Regions from separate parts of the Oceanisphaera avium genome, predicted to be linked through region 2. Evidence: predicted binding sites of a transcription regulator. Region 2 holds the regulator's gene; the other holds the start of a gene.
The links. The regulator sigma-54, encoded in region 2, starts transcription at its own class of promoters, with help from an activator protein. The targets are predictions, from matches to a motif close to TGGCACNGTTTTNGCTT.
Positions count from the first base shown of each region.

Region 1: CBP12_RS05830 (flagellar hook-length control protein FliK) is a predicted target of sigma-54. The motif match lies at 4,199-4,215, and genes of this name have one in related genera.

Region 1 is NZ_CP021376.1:1,272,796-1,280,345, reverse strand. It holds gene fliF (flagellar basal-body MS-ring/collar protein FliF) at 1-279, shown strand, start outside; gene fliG (flagellar motor switch protein FliG) at 272-1,318, shown strand; gene fliH (flagellar assembly protein FliH) at 1,315-2,151, shown strand; gene fliI (flagellar protein export ATPase FliI) at 2,138-3,487, shown strand; gene fliJ (flagellar export protein FliJ) at 3,705-4,151, shown strand; gene CBP12_RS05830 (flagellar hook-length control protein FliK) at 4,286-6,373, shown strand; gene CBP12_RS05825 (flagellar basal body-associated FliL family protein) at 6,446-6,919, shown strand; gene fliM (flagellar motor switch protein FliM) at 6,927-7,550, shown strand, end outside.
Region 2 is NZ_CP021376.1:2,629,972-2,637,521, reverse strand. It holds gene CBP12_RS12160 (KpsF/GutQ family sugar-phosphate isomerase) at 110-1,084, shown strand; gene kdsC (3-deoxy-manno-octulosonate-8-phosphatase KdsC) at 1,084-1,635, shown strand; gene lptC (LPS export ABC transporter periplasmic protein LptC) at 1,632-2,180, shown strand; gene lptA (lipopolysaccharide transport periplasmic protein LptA) at 2,149-2,679, shown strand; gene lptB (LPS export ABC transporter ATP-binding protein) at 2,682-3,407, shown strand; gene CBP12_RS12135 (RNA polymerase factor sigma-54) at 3,494-4,948, shown strand; gene hpf (ribosome hibernation promoting factor) at 4,972-5,259, shown strand; gene ptsN (PTS IIA-like nitrogen regulatory protein PtsN) at 5,262-5,708, shown strand; gene rapZ (RNase adapter RapZ) at 5,718-6,584, shown strand; gene CBP12_RS12115 (HPr family phosphocarrier protein) at 6,571-6,846, shown strand; gene pmbA (metalloprotease PmbA) at 6,952-7,550, opposite strand, start outside.

The DNA.
Region 1 (7,550 bases), 1.4 Mb from region 2:
TTAGTACGACCCATGGTGCGCCGTTTACTGGGCCAAGAAGAGTTACCGCCTGAGTTTGATTTAGATGGCCAAAATGCCTTATTAGGCAGTGATGACTTAACGCTATTGGCACAACAAGCCGAGCAAGATGAGGGCATGTTTGGTATTCGCGAAGGGCGCTTACAATTGCCTGATCTAAATAAAGATGAAGATGTGCTAAGTGCTATTCGCGCCTTGGTCGCTAACGAGCCAGACTTAGCCGCGCAAGTTATTCGAGATTGGGTGAAAGCCGATGAGTAGTGAAGAACAACTAACGGTCACAGAAGACCAACGTAAAGTGCTGGATAAAATGACCGGCACCGAAAAAGCGGCTTTATTAATGCTTAGCCTGCGCGAAGAAGATGCAGCGCAAATTTTTCGCCACCTCGACCCAAAACAAGTCCAACGCCTAGGCATGAAGATGGCGGCAGTTGGTGATTTTGGCCCCGATCGGGTGGGGGCGGTGCACCGCTTATTTATTGAAGATATTCAGCGCTTTACCAAAATTGGCGTAGGCAGCCAAGACTTTGTGCGTAATGCCTTAGTGGCGGCCTTAGGTGAAGATAAAGCGGGGCGCTTAGTCGATCAAATTAGTGCCGGCGCCGGCTCTCGTGGTCTTGATTCATTAAAGTGGATGGATGCTCGCCAAGTGGCAGGTATTATTTTAAATGAACACCCACAAATTCAAACTATTGTTTTATCTTATTTAGATCCTGAGCAATCTGCAGAAATCTTGCAACAATTTGCGGAGCCAGTACGCTTAGACTTAGTGATGCGAATTGCCGAGCTTGAAGAAGTCCAACCTGCGGCACTGCAAGAGCTAAACGATATTATGGAGAAACAGTTTGCCGGCCAAAGTGGGGCAAAAGCGGCGAAAATGGGCGGCTTAAAAGCGGCGGCTAATATTATGAACTACTTGGATACCGCCATTGAAGGCACCCTAATGGATGCCATTCGTGATGAAGACGAAGAAATGAGCATGAAGATCCAAGACTTAATGTTTGTTTTTGAAAATCTGATTGATGTGGATGACAGAGGCATACAAATGTTGTTGCGTGAAGTAACCGGTGACTTGCTACAAAGAGCCTTAAAAGGCGCCGATGATCAGCTTAAAGATAAGTTCTTAAACAATATGTCTAAGCGAGCTGCTGAGTTACTACAAGATGACTTAGAAGCCATGGGGCCGGTGCGAGTGAGTGATGTTGAATTGGCACAAAAAGAAATTTTGGCCGTGGCCCGTCGCTTAGCAGAAAGTGGTGACTTAATGCTGGCTAAAGGTGGTGGAGATGACTTTATATGAGTCGCCATCCCTATGGCGCTAAGCCGGGGCGTATTCCGGCTGGGCTTAACCCCGACATTGAATTAGATAATTGGGCTTGGCCTGACTTAAGTGATGCTAACGCCGCCCCCGTGGCTGACGCCGAACAAGCACTAAACATTAAGCGCCAAGCCGCACTAGTAGAAGAAGTGCCAGACTATTCGGAAGAACCTGAGCCACTCACCGCTGAAGCGCTAGAAGAAATTCGCCAAGCCGCCTATGAAGAAGGCTTTGCCCAAGGTAAACAAGAGGGGATAGCGGCGGGCCAAGAAGAAGGACGCTTAACGGGTTTACAACAAGGCCACGAGGCGGGGTTAAGCCAAGGCAAAGAAGAAGGCTTAGAAGAGGGGCGAGCGCAGATTGCCGAGCAAGTAGCGCAGTGGCAACAATTAATCTCTCAACTGCAAGCGCCATTAGCGCAAGTCGATAAAGTCGTTGAGCAAAGCTTAGTCACCTTGGCCATTGAGCTGGCTCGTAATTTATTAAAACAAGAAGCGACCACCTCGCCGCAATTATTGTTAGCGACCGTACAAGAAGCTATCTCTGCCTTGCCCAACACCGAACATCATGGCGACACCACCGCTATCACTTTGTATGTCCATCCCGAAGACTTAACGATTTTAGAAGCACACTTTGATGAGCGCAGCTTAGCGAAGCGCCATTGGCAGTTAATAAGCGAGCCGAGTTTGGCGCGCGGCGATGTCAAAGTAAAAACGGCCTTATCTGAGCTAGATGTCAGTTTAGCGCGGCGTATTGATGAGCTAATGGCCAATTTTTTACATGCAAATTGGGCCCGCTTCCATGGTACAGACTAGTCCTTCCTTATCTAAAAGACTGGCCAGCTACCAAACTCAAGGCTTAGTGCCGGCCATGGCCGCTAGTGGTAAATTAACCCGCGTTGTCGGGCTCACGTTAGAAGCCGTGGGCTGTACCGCAGCTGTGGGCAGTTTGTGTAAAATTCAAACACTCTTTGGCGATATGGATGCCGAAGTGGTGGGCTTTTCTGACGATAAACTTTATTTAATGCCCAGTGAATCACTTAAAGGCGTGATCCCAGGTGCGCGGGTGACGCCTGTTGGCCAAGGCGAGGGCGTGCCGGTAGGCATGGAGTTATTAGGGCGCGTGATTGATGGTATTGGCCAGCCGCTTGATGGCTTAGGCCCCATTGTTACTAGCAATACCGCTGATTTTAGTGCCCAACGCTTAAATCCCATGGCCCGCAAACCTATACGTGAAGTGATGGATGTAGGCGTGCGCGCCATCAATGCCTTGATTACAGTGGGTCAAGGTCAGCGCATGGGCTTATTTGCCGGCTCTGGGGTGGGTAAAAGTGTGCTATTAGGCATGATGACCCGCGGCGCCAAAGCCGATGTGGTGATAGTGGGTTTAATTGGCGAGCGGGGCCGAGAAGTAAAAGAGTTTATTGATGAAATTTTAGGGCTGGAAGGGCGAGAGCGAGCAGTGGTAGTGGCCGCACCCGCAGATGCATCGCCGCTAATGCGCCTTAAAGGCTGTGAAACTGCATTGACGTTAGCCGAGTATTTTCGCGATCAAAACCTAAATGTATTGCTGCTGATGGACTCACTAACTCGATATGCTCAGGCGCAGCGTGAAATAGCACTGGCCGTGGGCGAGCCGCCGGCCAGTAAAGGGTATCCGCCCTCGGTGTTTGCTCGCTTACCTGCTTTAGTGGAGCGCGCCGGTAATGGCGCCGAGGGGCAGGGCAGTATCACCGCTTTTTTTACCGTGTTAACCGAAGGCGATGACTTACAAGACCCCATTGCCGATGCCTCGCGCGCCATTTTAGACGGTCATATTGTGTTATCCCGCCAATTAGCCGATAGCGGCCATTACCCAGCCATTGATATTGAAAAGTCCATTAGCCGCGTCATGACCGCAGTCACCACTCAAGAGCATCAGCAGCAAGCCCGTGCGGTAAAGCAAGCCTATGCTTTGTATCAGCAAAATCATGACTTAATTAACTTAGGGGCCTATCAGTCGGGGGCCGATCCGCGCATTGATATGGCGATTTTAATCCGCCCTCGTTTAGAGCATTTTTTAACGCAAAGTATGACTGATGTAGTAGAAATGCCGATGTGTTTGGCAGACTTAGCTAATATTAGTGCACCACTACTACGAGCACAGCAGTGAGGGACAAGGGACTAGGGATTAGTGGTGAGGGACTAGGGATTGGGGAGTTGATACTAGTGATTAGGGATTGGGTAATAGGAATTAGTGATGAGGGATTAGTGATTAGGGAGTTAAAATTCACCATTCACCATTCACCATTCACCATTCACCATTCACCATTCACCATTCACCATTCACCATTCACCACTCACCCATCAACATTGACTAAGAGAAAGCCATGAGCAGAGCACTGCATTTATTATTAGAACAACTGGATAATAAAGAGCGGCAAGCTTCGGCCGAATTAACGGCGGCACAAATTCAGCTGCAGCAAATGCAGCAACAACAAAAAATGCTTAGTCAATATCAACGCAACTACAGCGAAGACTTTCATGCACGTGGCCAGCAAGGTTTAAGCGCTAATCAATTTAATCACTTTCAAGGCTTTATTAATAAGCTGGAAGTAGCACAAACTCAACAGATGGAAGGTTTGCACACGGCTAAACAGCAGTTAGAGCAAAGTCGCAGTGCTTGGCTGGCAGTACGAGCACGCAAACAAGCCATAGAAACCCTCTTAGAGCGTGAAGCCGAGCGCAAGCAAAAAGAGCAAGATAAACAAGAGCAAAAAATGCTCGATGAGCTCACTTTACACCGTTTTTATAGCCAAAAGAAAGACAATCGCTAGCTTTCATCTTACTGTTCTTGGTCAGTGTTCATCGGTAATTAAAATCTTGGTTCGCTTCTTGCATTGATTAAAGTGGGCGAGCGATGCGCGCTCTTAGGCAAACATTGCCGCCGCTTAGATGGGGAACGCTAACTATGACCATGAATATACTATCGGTAACTGCACCTGCAAATGTTGAACTCACTGCTAAAGCAAGTTCTTCTTTAGAAGCTGGCTCAAAGGGCGAGGGTGCCGCTTTTGCCGATTTACTTTCAAAAGAGTCAAGCTCCCAAGCGACGCATCAAGCTTTGCCAGCCAAAGACGCTCCTGCACAGGCTGCTCCCAGTCAGCTTGAAAGTAGTAATCTTGAAAATAGTAATCTTGAAAAAGACAGCGCTGAGAATAACAGCGTAGAAAACGCTGACGTTAAGAACACGGGCGTTAACAACACGGATATTAAAAACGGTGACATAGAAAACAGTAAAACAAAAAACGAAGCTGCAATAGCAGACAGCGATGCTCCAGTCGCTGAGCGAGCTAATGAGTCGGCTACTAAAGTAGCAAACGCTGCCCTTAAAGACTCAGCCTCAGCTTTAGACACTGTTGATGAAGAAGCGGATCCTGCGGTAAGTGTTACTACTGAGCCGGCGGCCTCTCATAGCACAGTGCCCACTTTGGCAGTGGTTTCGCCGCAAAAAATTGAGCCTAATGTCTCGCAAGAAGAGAGTGATAGCTCGGCTCTCACTGCAGAGCGCTTAGCTAAAGATGAGCAAAAACTAGCTCCAAAAACGCAAGTCGACGCTGAAGAGACTGAAAAAGCAGCTTCTAAGTCGCAAGTTAACATAGACGACACCGCCAAAGTCCGCCTTAATAGCGGTGACAATAACTCTGCTGCTGAACAATCGACAGCACCTAAAGCTGTGGACTCTACACTAGAGCAGGTTACGCCTAAGTCCGCTCAACAAGATGCCACCGCTGAGCTAAAAGCCGGCGAAGCTAAACGCTCATCCCAAGGCGGCACTTCGTTGCCGCCTAGTTTTACGCCTCTCACTGCTGAGCAAAAAATAAGTGGCTCCAGCAATGAGCCACAATCTACGGCTGCTCAGTTGGCAACCTCTCAACGCACTAGTGTAGAGAGTGGCAGTGACTTAAATGCCCAACAGGGCCTAAACGACGAGCAAGCTGCTCGCTTATCATCTGCTGAAAAACGCAGTGAATTAGGTAGTCAAGCACTTGAGCAACGCCAAGGCGTTACACCCCAGCCGCCTGCTAATGCTAAAGAGCAAGCCGCACAAGTCTTGCTGGCACAAAATGACATTGAGATTGAGCTGCAAGTGGCCGAAAAGCTTGCCAAGCCTGGGAGTCGCGCGCCCGAGGCGCTAACCAATGCGGCTCCGGAGTGGCTTGCCCAAATTGAACATGGCCGTCGTTGGTCCCAAGATGCTGATAAGCCAAAAGTAAGCGCTTCCTCTGTTAAAACAGACGCTGCGAATGTACATTTGCCACCACTGACCACCGAACAGATAAAAAGTGAGCAAGTTGCAGCGCGCGCGGCCTTTATTGCCAGCCCAGTGGGAGATGAAAGTACAGCAGAGCAAAGTACCGATACGCTAGATAACCTAAAAGCCGAGGTTAATCCGGCGCTGATGCAGCGCGAGCAACCCTTATTAGCACCTACGCCAGAGCGCACCGCCATGCTAGATAAAGCCCTTAATTTGCATAGCTCAGCGGAGCAAAATGCCAAACAGCTAACACAGCAAGCACAAGTAGTGGTCAGTCAGAATTTACAAGAAGCAGAAATTAAACTTAATCCTTCCGAGTTTGGTGCCATGCGTATTCAAATACGCATGGAGCAAGGGGAAGTACAGGTACAGTTTGTGGCCAGCCATCCGGCCGCGCGCGAGGCGCTTGAGCAAGCTATGCCTAGGCTTCGCGAAATGCTCCAGCAGCAGGGCATGAACCTTAATCAAGGCAATCAGCAGCAAACGGGCCAGCAACACTCTAATCAGCAACATAATAACCAGAGTGGCGGCCAAAGTAGCACGCCTTTTCAAGGCTCGGCGCAAGGGCAAGCTGGCCAACAGTCAGCGGAGCAACAGCCGCAATCCAGTGCGGGTGAGGCCAATGCTAGCCAGTGGCGTAGTTACTCGCCAAGTGGTGATGAGGTGCAAGAGCAAGTATCCAATTTGCGATCCCGCGCACCATTAGACTCAACAGCGGCCAAAATAGACTTTTTTGCTTAAAGAAAATCACTACACTAAAGGCGCTAAGCGGCGCATTTATTAACGCCTATCACGCAAGTAATAAGGGTAATCATGGCAGACAATCTGACTATGCCAAAAGTGGCATGGTACAAACGTAAACTTATTTTAATTATTATTGTGCTGTTACTTGCCGGCGGTGGTGCGGGCGCTTATTTCTTCTTGTCCTCTTCTGCAGATAAGGTAGAAAAAGAGCCGGTGGTAGATAATAAAGCTTTATATATCGGCTTATCGCGGCCCTTTATTTTCCCGGTGGTGGCGGGGCGGCGCGAGCGCTTAGTGCAAATTGAAGTGCAACTGATGGTACGCGGCGATCAAGGCCAAGCCGAGGCCCAGCGCCATCTGCCCTTACTTGAAAGTACTCTCCTCACCGTGTTTAGTCGGCAAACCGCCGATAATTACCTCACGGCAGAGGGTAAACTCGCTGTCAGGCAAGAAGCGCTTGATGAACTGAATGCAGTGCTGACTGAAGAATTAGGTAAGCCTTTAGTCGAAAAAGTACTGTTTACCAGTATCGTAATGCAATAGGTGAATCGTGAGCGATCTTTTATCTCAGGATGAAATAGATGCCCTGTTACACGGGGTGGATGATGTAGATGAAGAGTCGGCCGGTAATACGGGCGGCGTTTCCATGTTTGATTTTTCTTCTCAAGACCGCATTGTGCGTGGGCGCATGCCCACCCTTGAGATGGTGAATGAACGCTTTGCCAGACACATGCGCATTAGTTTATTTAACATGATGCGCCGCACTGCAGAAGTGTCGGTGAATGGCGTGCAAATGATTAAGTTTGGTGAATATGTTCACTCTCTATTTTTGCCGACCAGTTTAAATATGGTGCGCTTTCGCCCGTTAAAAGGCATAGGGTTGGTGACCATGGAAGCGCGGCTGGTTTTTATTTTGGTGGATAATTTTTTTGGTGGCGATGGTCGCCATGCCAAAATTGAAGGCCGAGAATTTACGCCTACTGAACGGCGCGTTATTCAACTGCTGCTTAAACTCGTATTTGAAGATTATAAAGAAGCGTGGGCGCCGGTGATGGACGTGGAGTTTGAGTATTTAGACTCAGAAGTTAACCCCACCATGGCCAACATTGTCAGCCCCACCGAAGTGGTGGTGGTCAGCTCTTTTCATATTGAGCTTGATGGTGGTGGCGGCGAT
Region 2 (7,550 bases):
TTAAGATTTTGCACCCTGAAGGCTTCTTTAATGCGAAGAGGTGTGATTGACGGTCGCTAATCGACCTTGGCTTTTCTATAATGGCTGCGCCTAACACGTGGAGAACACCATGACTGCGCAATTTAATTATCAAAAAACGGCCCAGCGTGTACTGGATATTGAAAAGGCAGCCATCGATGGCCTTTATCAATATTTGGATCATGCCTTTACTGAGGCTTGCCAATTACTGTTTGACTGCCCCGGAAAAATTATTGTTACTGGCATGGGCAAATCCGGTCATATCGCCCATAAAATAGCCGCCACCTTGGCCAGTACCGGCAGTCCGGCTTTTTTTATGCATCCAGGTGAAGCTAGCCATGGGGATCTGGGCATGATTGGCAAACAAGATGTGGTGCTGGCCTTATCAAACTCAGGTGAAAGTAGTGAAATTATCTCTTTATTGCCGGTGCTTAAACGCCGTGCTATTCCGCTGATCTGCTTAACCGGCAACCCAAGCTCTACCATGGCACGCGAAGCTAATGTGCATTTATGTACTCGCGTTGAACAAGAGGCCTGTCCTTTAGGCTTAGCTCCTACAGCAAGTACTACTGCGGCATTAGTCATGGGCGATGCGCTGGCCGTCTCCTTATTAGAAGCGCGTGGCTTTACTGCCGATGATTTTGCACTGAGCCATCCTGGCGGCGCTTTAGGTAAACGCTTGTTACTTAGAGTAGGTGATATCATGCATAAAGAGCAGCATGTGCCAAGCGTGGGGCTTAATACCCTGATCATCGATGCGCTATTAGAAATTGGCCGCAGTGGCTTAGGTTTTACCGCCGTGGTCGATGAGCAACAAACCTTAGCCGGTATCTATACTGATGGCGATCTCAGGCGCACCTTAGATAAAAAAATAGATGTGCATACCACCACCATAGATAAAGTGATGAGCAGCCATTGCACCACAGTGCACGCCAACATGCTGGCCGCAGAGGCGGTGCAACTAATGGAAGAAAAGAAAATTAGCGGTCTCTTAGTGCTCGATGACGCTCGCCGCCCCATTGGCGCTTTTAATATGCACGATTTATTACTAGCAGGAGTAATTTAATGGAGCAATCCGAGCTGTATGGCCCCATAGCTAGCAATGTGTGGCACCAGTTAAGTCAAATAAAGCTATTAATCTGCGATGTAGATGGCGTGTTATCCGATGGCCTAATTTATCTAGGCAATCAAGGTGAAGAGTTTAAAACCTTTAACACTAAGGATGGTTTTGGCATTAAAGCGCTGCAAAATGCGGGCATTGTGGTGGCGGTGATCACTGGGCGTGAGTCACGTATCGTCACCGAGCGCATGGCGTCCCTTGGCGTTAGCCATGTTTTTCAAGCACAAGCCGATAAGCGTATTAGCTTTAATCAACTCTTGAGCGAGCTTAACTTAAGCCCTGCGCAAGTCGCATATATCGGCGATGATGTGGTGGACTTACCCGTAATGGCATTATGTGGCTTAGGCGTGGCGGTTAATGATGCCCACCCCTTGGTACGAAAGCGCGCCGATTATATAACTCAGCTTAAAGGCGGGCGAGGTTGTGTACGAGAAGTGTGCGATCTAATTTTAGAAGCACAAGGTGTACTCGAACAAGCCCAAGGTATGAGTATATGAGCCGACAAACATGGGCGTTTGGCGGTTTATTTTTAGTGGCGCTTATTAGCTGGCAATGGTTTAAGCCTGTGGCCACTAAGCCGGCTAGTCAACAAGACTATCAACCTGATTTTATTGCAAAAAACTTAAAAAGTGTGCAGTTTAATCAGCTAGGATTACCGTATAGAAGCTTAAACGCCGATTATGCTGAGCACTATGAGCCGCTCACCATGACCCTAATGGAAAAACCTGTTATCTTGCTTTACACCCCCAATGGTGAGCCGCAGTGGCGTCTCAGTGGCGACGAGGGCATGATTAACACCGATGACAACGCCGTATTAAATGGCAATGTCATCGGCAAGGGTTTACAAGCTCAGGCCGTGATCAAAACCCTGACCACTGAATACTTAGAACTGGATTTTATTAATAATCAGCTACGCTCAAATCGTGCGGTACAGCTGAGCAGCCCCACTTATCAGGCCCACGGCCAAGGGTTACTGGGACAGATTGATCAACAAACGGTGGAACTACTGCATGATACTCAGGCAACCTACACGACTCCTTAGCTTTGCGGCACTATTAGTGCTGAGCATGAGTACCACTCAAGCTAAAGAAGCCGATTATAAAGAGCCCGTCACCATAGATGCAGGCAGTCAATTGGTGGAGCTGGCCAACAATAAAGTGACCTTTACCGATAATGTTATCGTTAAACAAGGCACACTCGATGTGCGCGCCGCTAAATTAGTGGTAACCCGTAATGATAAAGGCTTGCAAACCATGACCGCGTACGGCTCACCTGCCACTTACTATCAAGTACTAGACAGCGGCCAGCCGGTAAACGCTCAGGCTAAACAGATTACCTATGACATTAAAACTCGCTCCATTACTTTGCTCAATAATGCACAATTAAAGCAAAACGATAACATAGTGACCGGCTATCGTATTCGCTATGACATCGACCGCGAGCAAATGGAGGCGCAAGGTCAAGGCAATCAAGGACGGGTAAAAACCGTATTTTTGCCTGAGCAATTGCAAGAGATGAATAATAAAGAGGCTAACCCTTAATCATGGCAACCCTGAAAGCTCGCGGTCTACAAAAAAGCTATAAAGGCCGCCAAGTGGTAGCAGATGTGAGCTTAACCGTTAACACCGGTCAAATTGTGGGCCTACTAGGCCCAAATGGTGCGGGTAAAACCACTTCTTTTTACATGATAGTGGGCTTAGTGCAGCGCGATGCTGGCCGCATTACCATTGACGATGAAGACATTAGCCACCAGCCTATGCATGTGCGCGCCCGCTCAGGTATTGGTTATTTACCTCAAGAGGCGTCTATTTTTCGCCGCTTAAGTGTGGCGGATAATATTATGGCGGTGCTACAAACCCGTAAAAATTTAACAGCCAATGAGCGCGAGCAAAAAATGGAACAGCTGCTCGAAGAGTTTAACATTGGCCATATTCGCCACAGCCAGGGCATGAGCTTATCGGGTGGGGAACGCCGACGAGTAGAAATTGCCCGCGCGTTAGCCGCCGATCCGCGCTTTATTTTATTGGACGAACCCTTTGCTGGGGTTGATCCCATTTCGGTGTTGGATATTAAGCAAATTATCTTGCACTTGCGTGATCGTGGCTTAGGGGTGTTGATTACTGACCATAACGTTCGAGAAACGCTTGATGTGTGTGAGCGCGCTTATATTGTTAGCCATGGCCATCGCATTGCCGCTGGCACCCCCGCAGAAATTCTCGCTAACGAACAGGTGAAAAAAGTCTATTTAGGCGAGCAATTTAGCCTGTAAGCATCCTCCTAGATGATGTTAAAACAGCCCTCCCCTGCAGTTGATAAGAAAGGACTTTTGGTTGCTATGAAAGGGTTTTTACAACTATGAAGCCAACTCTTCAATTACGTATGGGGCAACAACTCACTATGACCCCGCAGCTGCAACAAGCGATTCGTTTGTTGCAGCTGTCGAGTCTGGAGTTGCAGCAAGAAATTCAACTAGCACTGGAAAATAATCCGCTGTTAGAGCAAGAAGAAGCCGACGAGTCGGCGTTAGATGAAGAATTAGCGCCGCTCCCTAGCGCTCAAGACGAGCAAATGGCCACCGATAAAGCCATGGAGCAGCATCAACTATCTGATGAAATGCCCATGGATACCCAGTGGGACGATATTTATACCGCCTCTGCAGGTACGGCAGGCACCGGGGGAGTTCCTGAGGGATTAGAAGATACGCTTTATCAGGGTGAAACCACCGAGACTCTGCAAGATTATTTATTATGGCAAATGCAGCTTACGCCCTTTAGTGAGACCGACCAGGCCATTGCCTTAGCCATTATTGACGCGATTGATGACGCTGGGTATCTCAGCGTCGAGCTAGAAGATATCTTGGCCGCGGTCAATGGCGGTGACCAAGCCATAGAAGCCGACGAAGTGACGGCGGTTCTAAAGCGAATTCAGCATTTTGATCCACTGGGCGTAGGCGCGCGCAGCGTACAAGAGTGTTTGCGAATACAGTTACTGGCGCTTGAGCCCACGACCTTATGGCTCGACGAAGCGCTCTTGCTTATCGATGAACACATGGAGCTATTAGGTAATCGCGACTATCGTACCTTACAGCGCCTTACTCGGCTTAAAGAAGACGAGCTAAGAGATGTGTTAGCTTTAATCCAACAGCTAGAACCGCGCCCCGGTAATACCTTATTGCAGCATAACTCTGAATATGTCATTCCCGATGTATTAGTGACCAAACAACAAGGCATATGGAAAGCCGAGCTCAATTTAGAGACCTTGCCTAAGGTGCGATTAAACCAAACCTATGCCGCTATGGCACAAGGTAAGCAAGGCGCAGATGGCCAGTTTATTCGCCAACATACTCAAGATGCAAAGTGGTTTATCAAGAGTTTAGAAAGCAGAAATGAGACCTTACTCAAGGTTGCTAATTGTATTGTTGAACAACAACAGGCATTCTTTGAGTATGGTGCTGAGGCAATGAAGCCCATGGTACTCAACCAAGTCGCCGAAGTAGTAGAGATGCATGAGTCGACTATTTCTCGCGTTACTACTCAGAAATTTTTGCACTCTCCTAAAGGAGTGTTTGAGTTAAAGTATTTTTTCTCAAGCCACGTAGGCACCGAAAGTGGCGGTGAGTGTTCTTCCACTGCGATTCGCGCCTTTATTAAGAAACTCGTCGCGGCAGAGAACCCAGTAAAGCCATTGAGTGACAGTAAAATCGCTCAACTATTGGCCGAACAGGGGATACAAGTGGCCAGACGGACCATAGCCAAGTATCGTGAGTCACTGGCCATACCCCCTTCCAATCAGCGTAAACGCCTGCTGTAGGGCGAACCTAGAAGGAAGATCTTATGCAAATAAACTTGACCGGACATCATGTTGAAATCACTGAGTCATTACGTGATTATGTAAATAATAAATTCGCTAAACTCGAGCGCCATTTTGATAACATCACCATAGTGCATGTGGTGTTAACGCTAGAGAAGCTACAGCAAATTGCCGAAGCTAAAATTCATCTCAGCGGTGGTGAAATTTTTGCCACTTGTCAACAAGAAGACATGTACGCTGCCATCGACGGTTTGTTCGACAAACTCGATCGCCAAGTTATTAAACATAAAGAGAAGCTCAAGCAAAAATAACCATGGAAGTCGCCGATATTCTAAGCAGGGACTGCACGCGAAGTGCCGTCCCTTGCTCGAGCAAAAAAAGGGCGCTGGAAATTATCAGCGAGCTCGCCGCAGAACACCTCAACGTTAGCAGTCAACAATTGTTTGACTGCCTTTTAGCACGGGAAAAAATGGGCAGTACCGGTATTGGCAACGGCATTGCTATTCCTCATGGTCGTATTGGTGATGAAAACCAAGCCACCGCTGTGCTACTCACTTTTGCTGAGCCGGTGGAATTTGATGCCATCGATAATCAGCCCGTTAGTTTAGTGTTTGCCTTGCTCGTGCCTGAGCAAGAGTGTAAACAACACCTTAAAACCTTGTCATTGATTGCAGAAAAGCTCAGTGATAAGCAGATCTGTAAGCAGCTGCGCCAAGCTAAAAGCGACGACGAGCTCTATCAGATCATGATCTCTTCCTAAGGAGCCGATATGCAGCTGGTCATCGTCAGTGGTCGTTCTGGATCGGGTAAAACCGTGGCGTTACGGGTACTTGAGGATTTAGGCTATTACTGTGTCGATAATTTGCCAGTAGAGCTGCTCCCCCAGTTAGTTAAAATGCGCTTAAATAAGCCTGGCGAAGTGGCGGTGAGTATCGATGTGCGCAACCTCCCCGATAGCAGCGAAAAATTAGAAGCTTGTTTAAACGATGTCCGCGCGCTTGAGAGCGTGAATTTATCCAGTATCTTTATTGATGCCGATAATGCAGCGCTGATCCGCCGCTTTGGTGATACTCGCCGTCTCCACCCGCTGTCTCGCTTGAGCTTAACGCTCGATGAGGCCATTCGTGAAGAAACGCACTTATTGGCCCCCTTATCTTCTGAGGCTGACTTGCGTATTGATACCTCAGAGTTAAGTATTCATGACTTAAGCGAAATTATTCGCGCGCGCATTCTAGGTAAGAAAGAGCGCGAGCTAAATTGGGTATTTGAGTCTTTTGGCTATAAATTTGGTATCTCTCAAGATGCCGACTTCGTCTTTGATGCCCGCTTCTTGCCTAATCCCCACTGGATTGATGAACTTAGGCCTTTCAACGGCCGGGATGAACCGGTAGCTACCTATTTAAATAGCCAGCTGGAAGTGACTAAGTACCTTTGGCAAATCGAAAACTTACTGGTCACCTGGATGCCCCACTTAGAGCGAAACAATCGCAGTTATGTCACAGTGGCGATTGGGTGTACCGGTGGTAAACATCGCTCTGTCTACTTAGTTGAGCAATTAGCTAAGTCGTTTAAAGAAATGGACAAAAGCGTACAACTGCGCCACCGCTCACTAGAAAAACAACATGCAAAAAGTTGAACGCGACTTACAAATCGTTAATAAGCTAGGCCTTCATGCCCGCGCCGCCGTGCAACTGGTGCAAGTGACCGAGCAGTTTGCTGCCACAGTTACCGTGTGTAGCCAAGGTAAGCAAGCGCCGGCGAACAGCGTCATGGGGTTATTAATGCTAGAAACTGCCCAGGGTCATGCCATACGGGTAGTGGCCGAAGGTAAAGACGCCGCCGCCGCCATGGACGCGGTAGCCGACTTAGTCGCCGCGCGCTTTAACGAGGCAGAATAAGACCAAGTCGTACGCTGTACGTGATACGAAAAGACGCCAACCCCCCTTACAAAAATACCGTCTTTATAGACGGTATTTTGGGTTTATTACGTATAACGTAAGGCGTTACTGACCGGCAATCTTCATTTGATCAATCAGTACCGAACCCGTGTGCAAACTAGAGCGCAACTCGGTATCTGTGCCTACCGCTTGAATACCTTGATACATCTGTTTGAGATTACCGGCAATGGTGATCTCTTCTACCGGATAAGCAATTTCGCCGTTTTCTACCCAAAAGCCTGCCGCACCGCGGGAATAATCGCCGGTCACAATATTGACCCCTTGGCCCATCATTTCCGTAACTAATAAGCCGGTGCCCATTTCTTTAAGCAGCTGCTCAAAGCTTTGGCCCGTATTAGCAATTTCCCAGTTATGAATACCACCGGCGTGCCCCGTAAGGGCAAGGTTTAACTTGCGCGCCGAATAACTGGTGAGTAAATAGGTTTGCAGCTTACCTTGCTCAATAATTTTACGCTCAACGGTGCGCACGCCTTCATTATCAAACGGGGAGCTGGCCAAGCCTTTATCTAGATGGGGGCGCTCTTTAATCTCAAACCAGTTTGGAAAAACTGACTGTCCCAGCGCATCCAGTAAAAAAGAAGACTCTCGGTATAAGCTGCCGCCACTGATCGCCATTACAAAGTGACCAAATAGGCTAGCTGCCA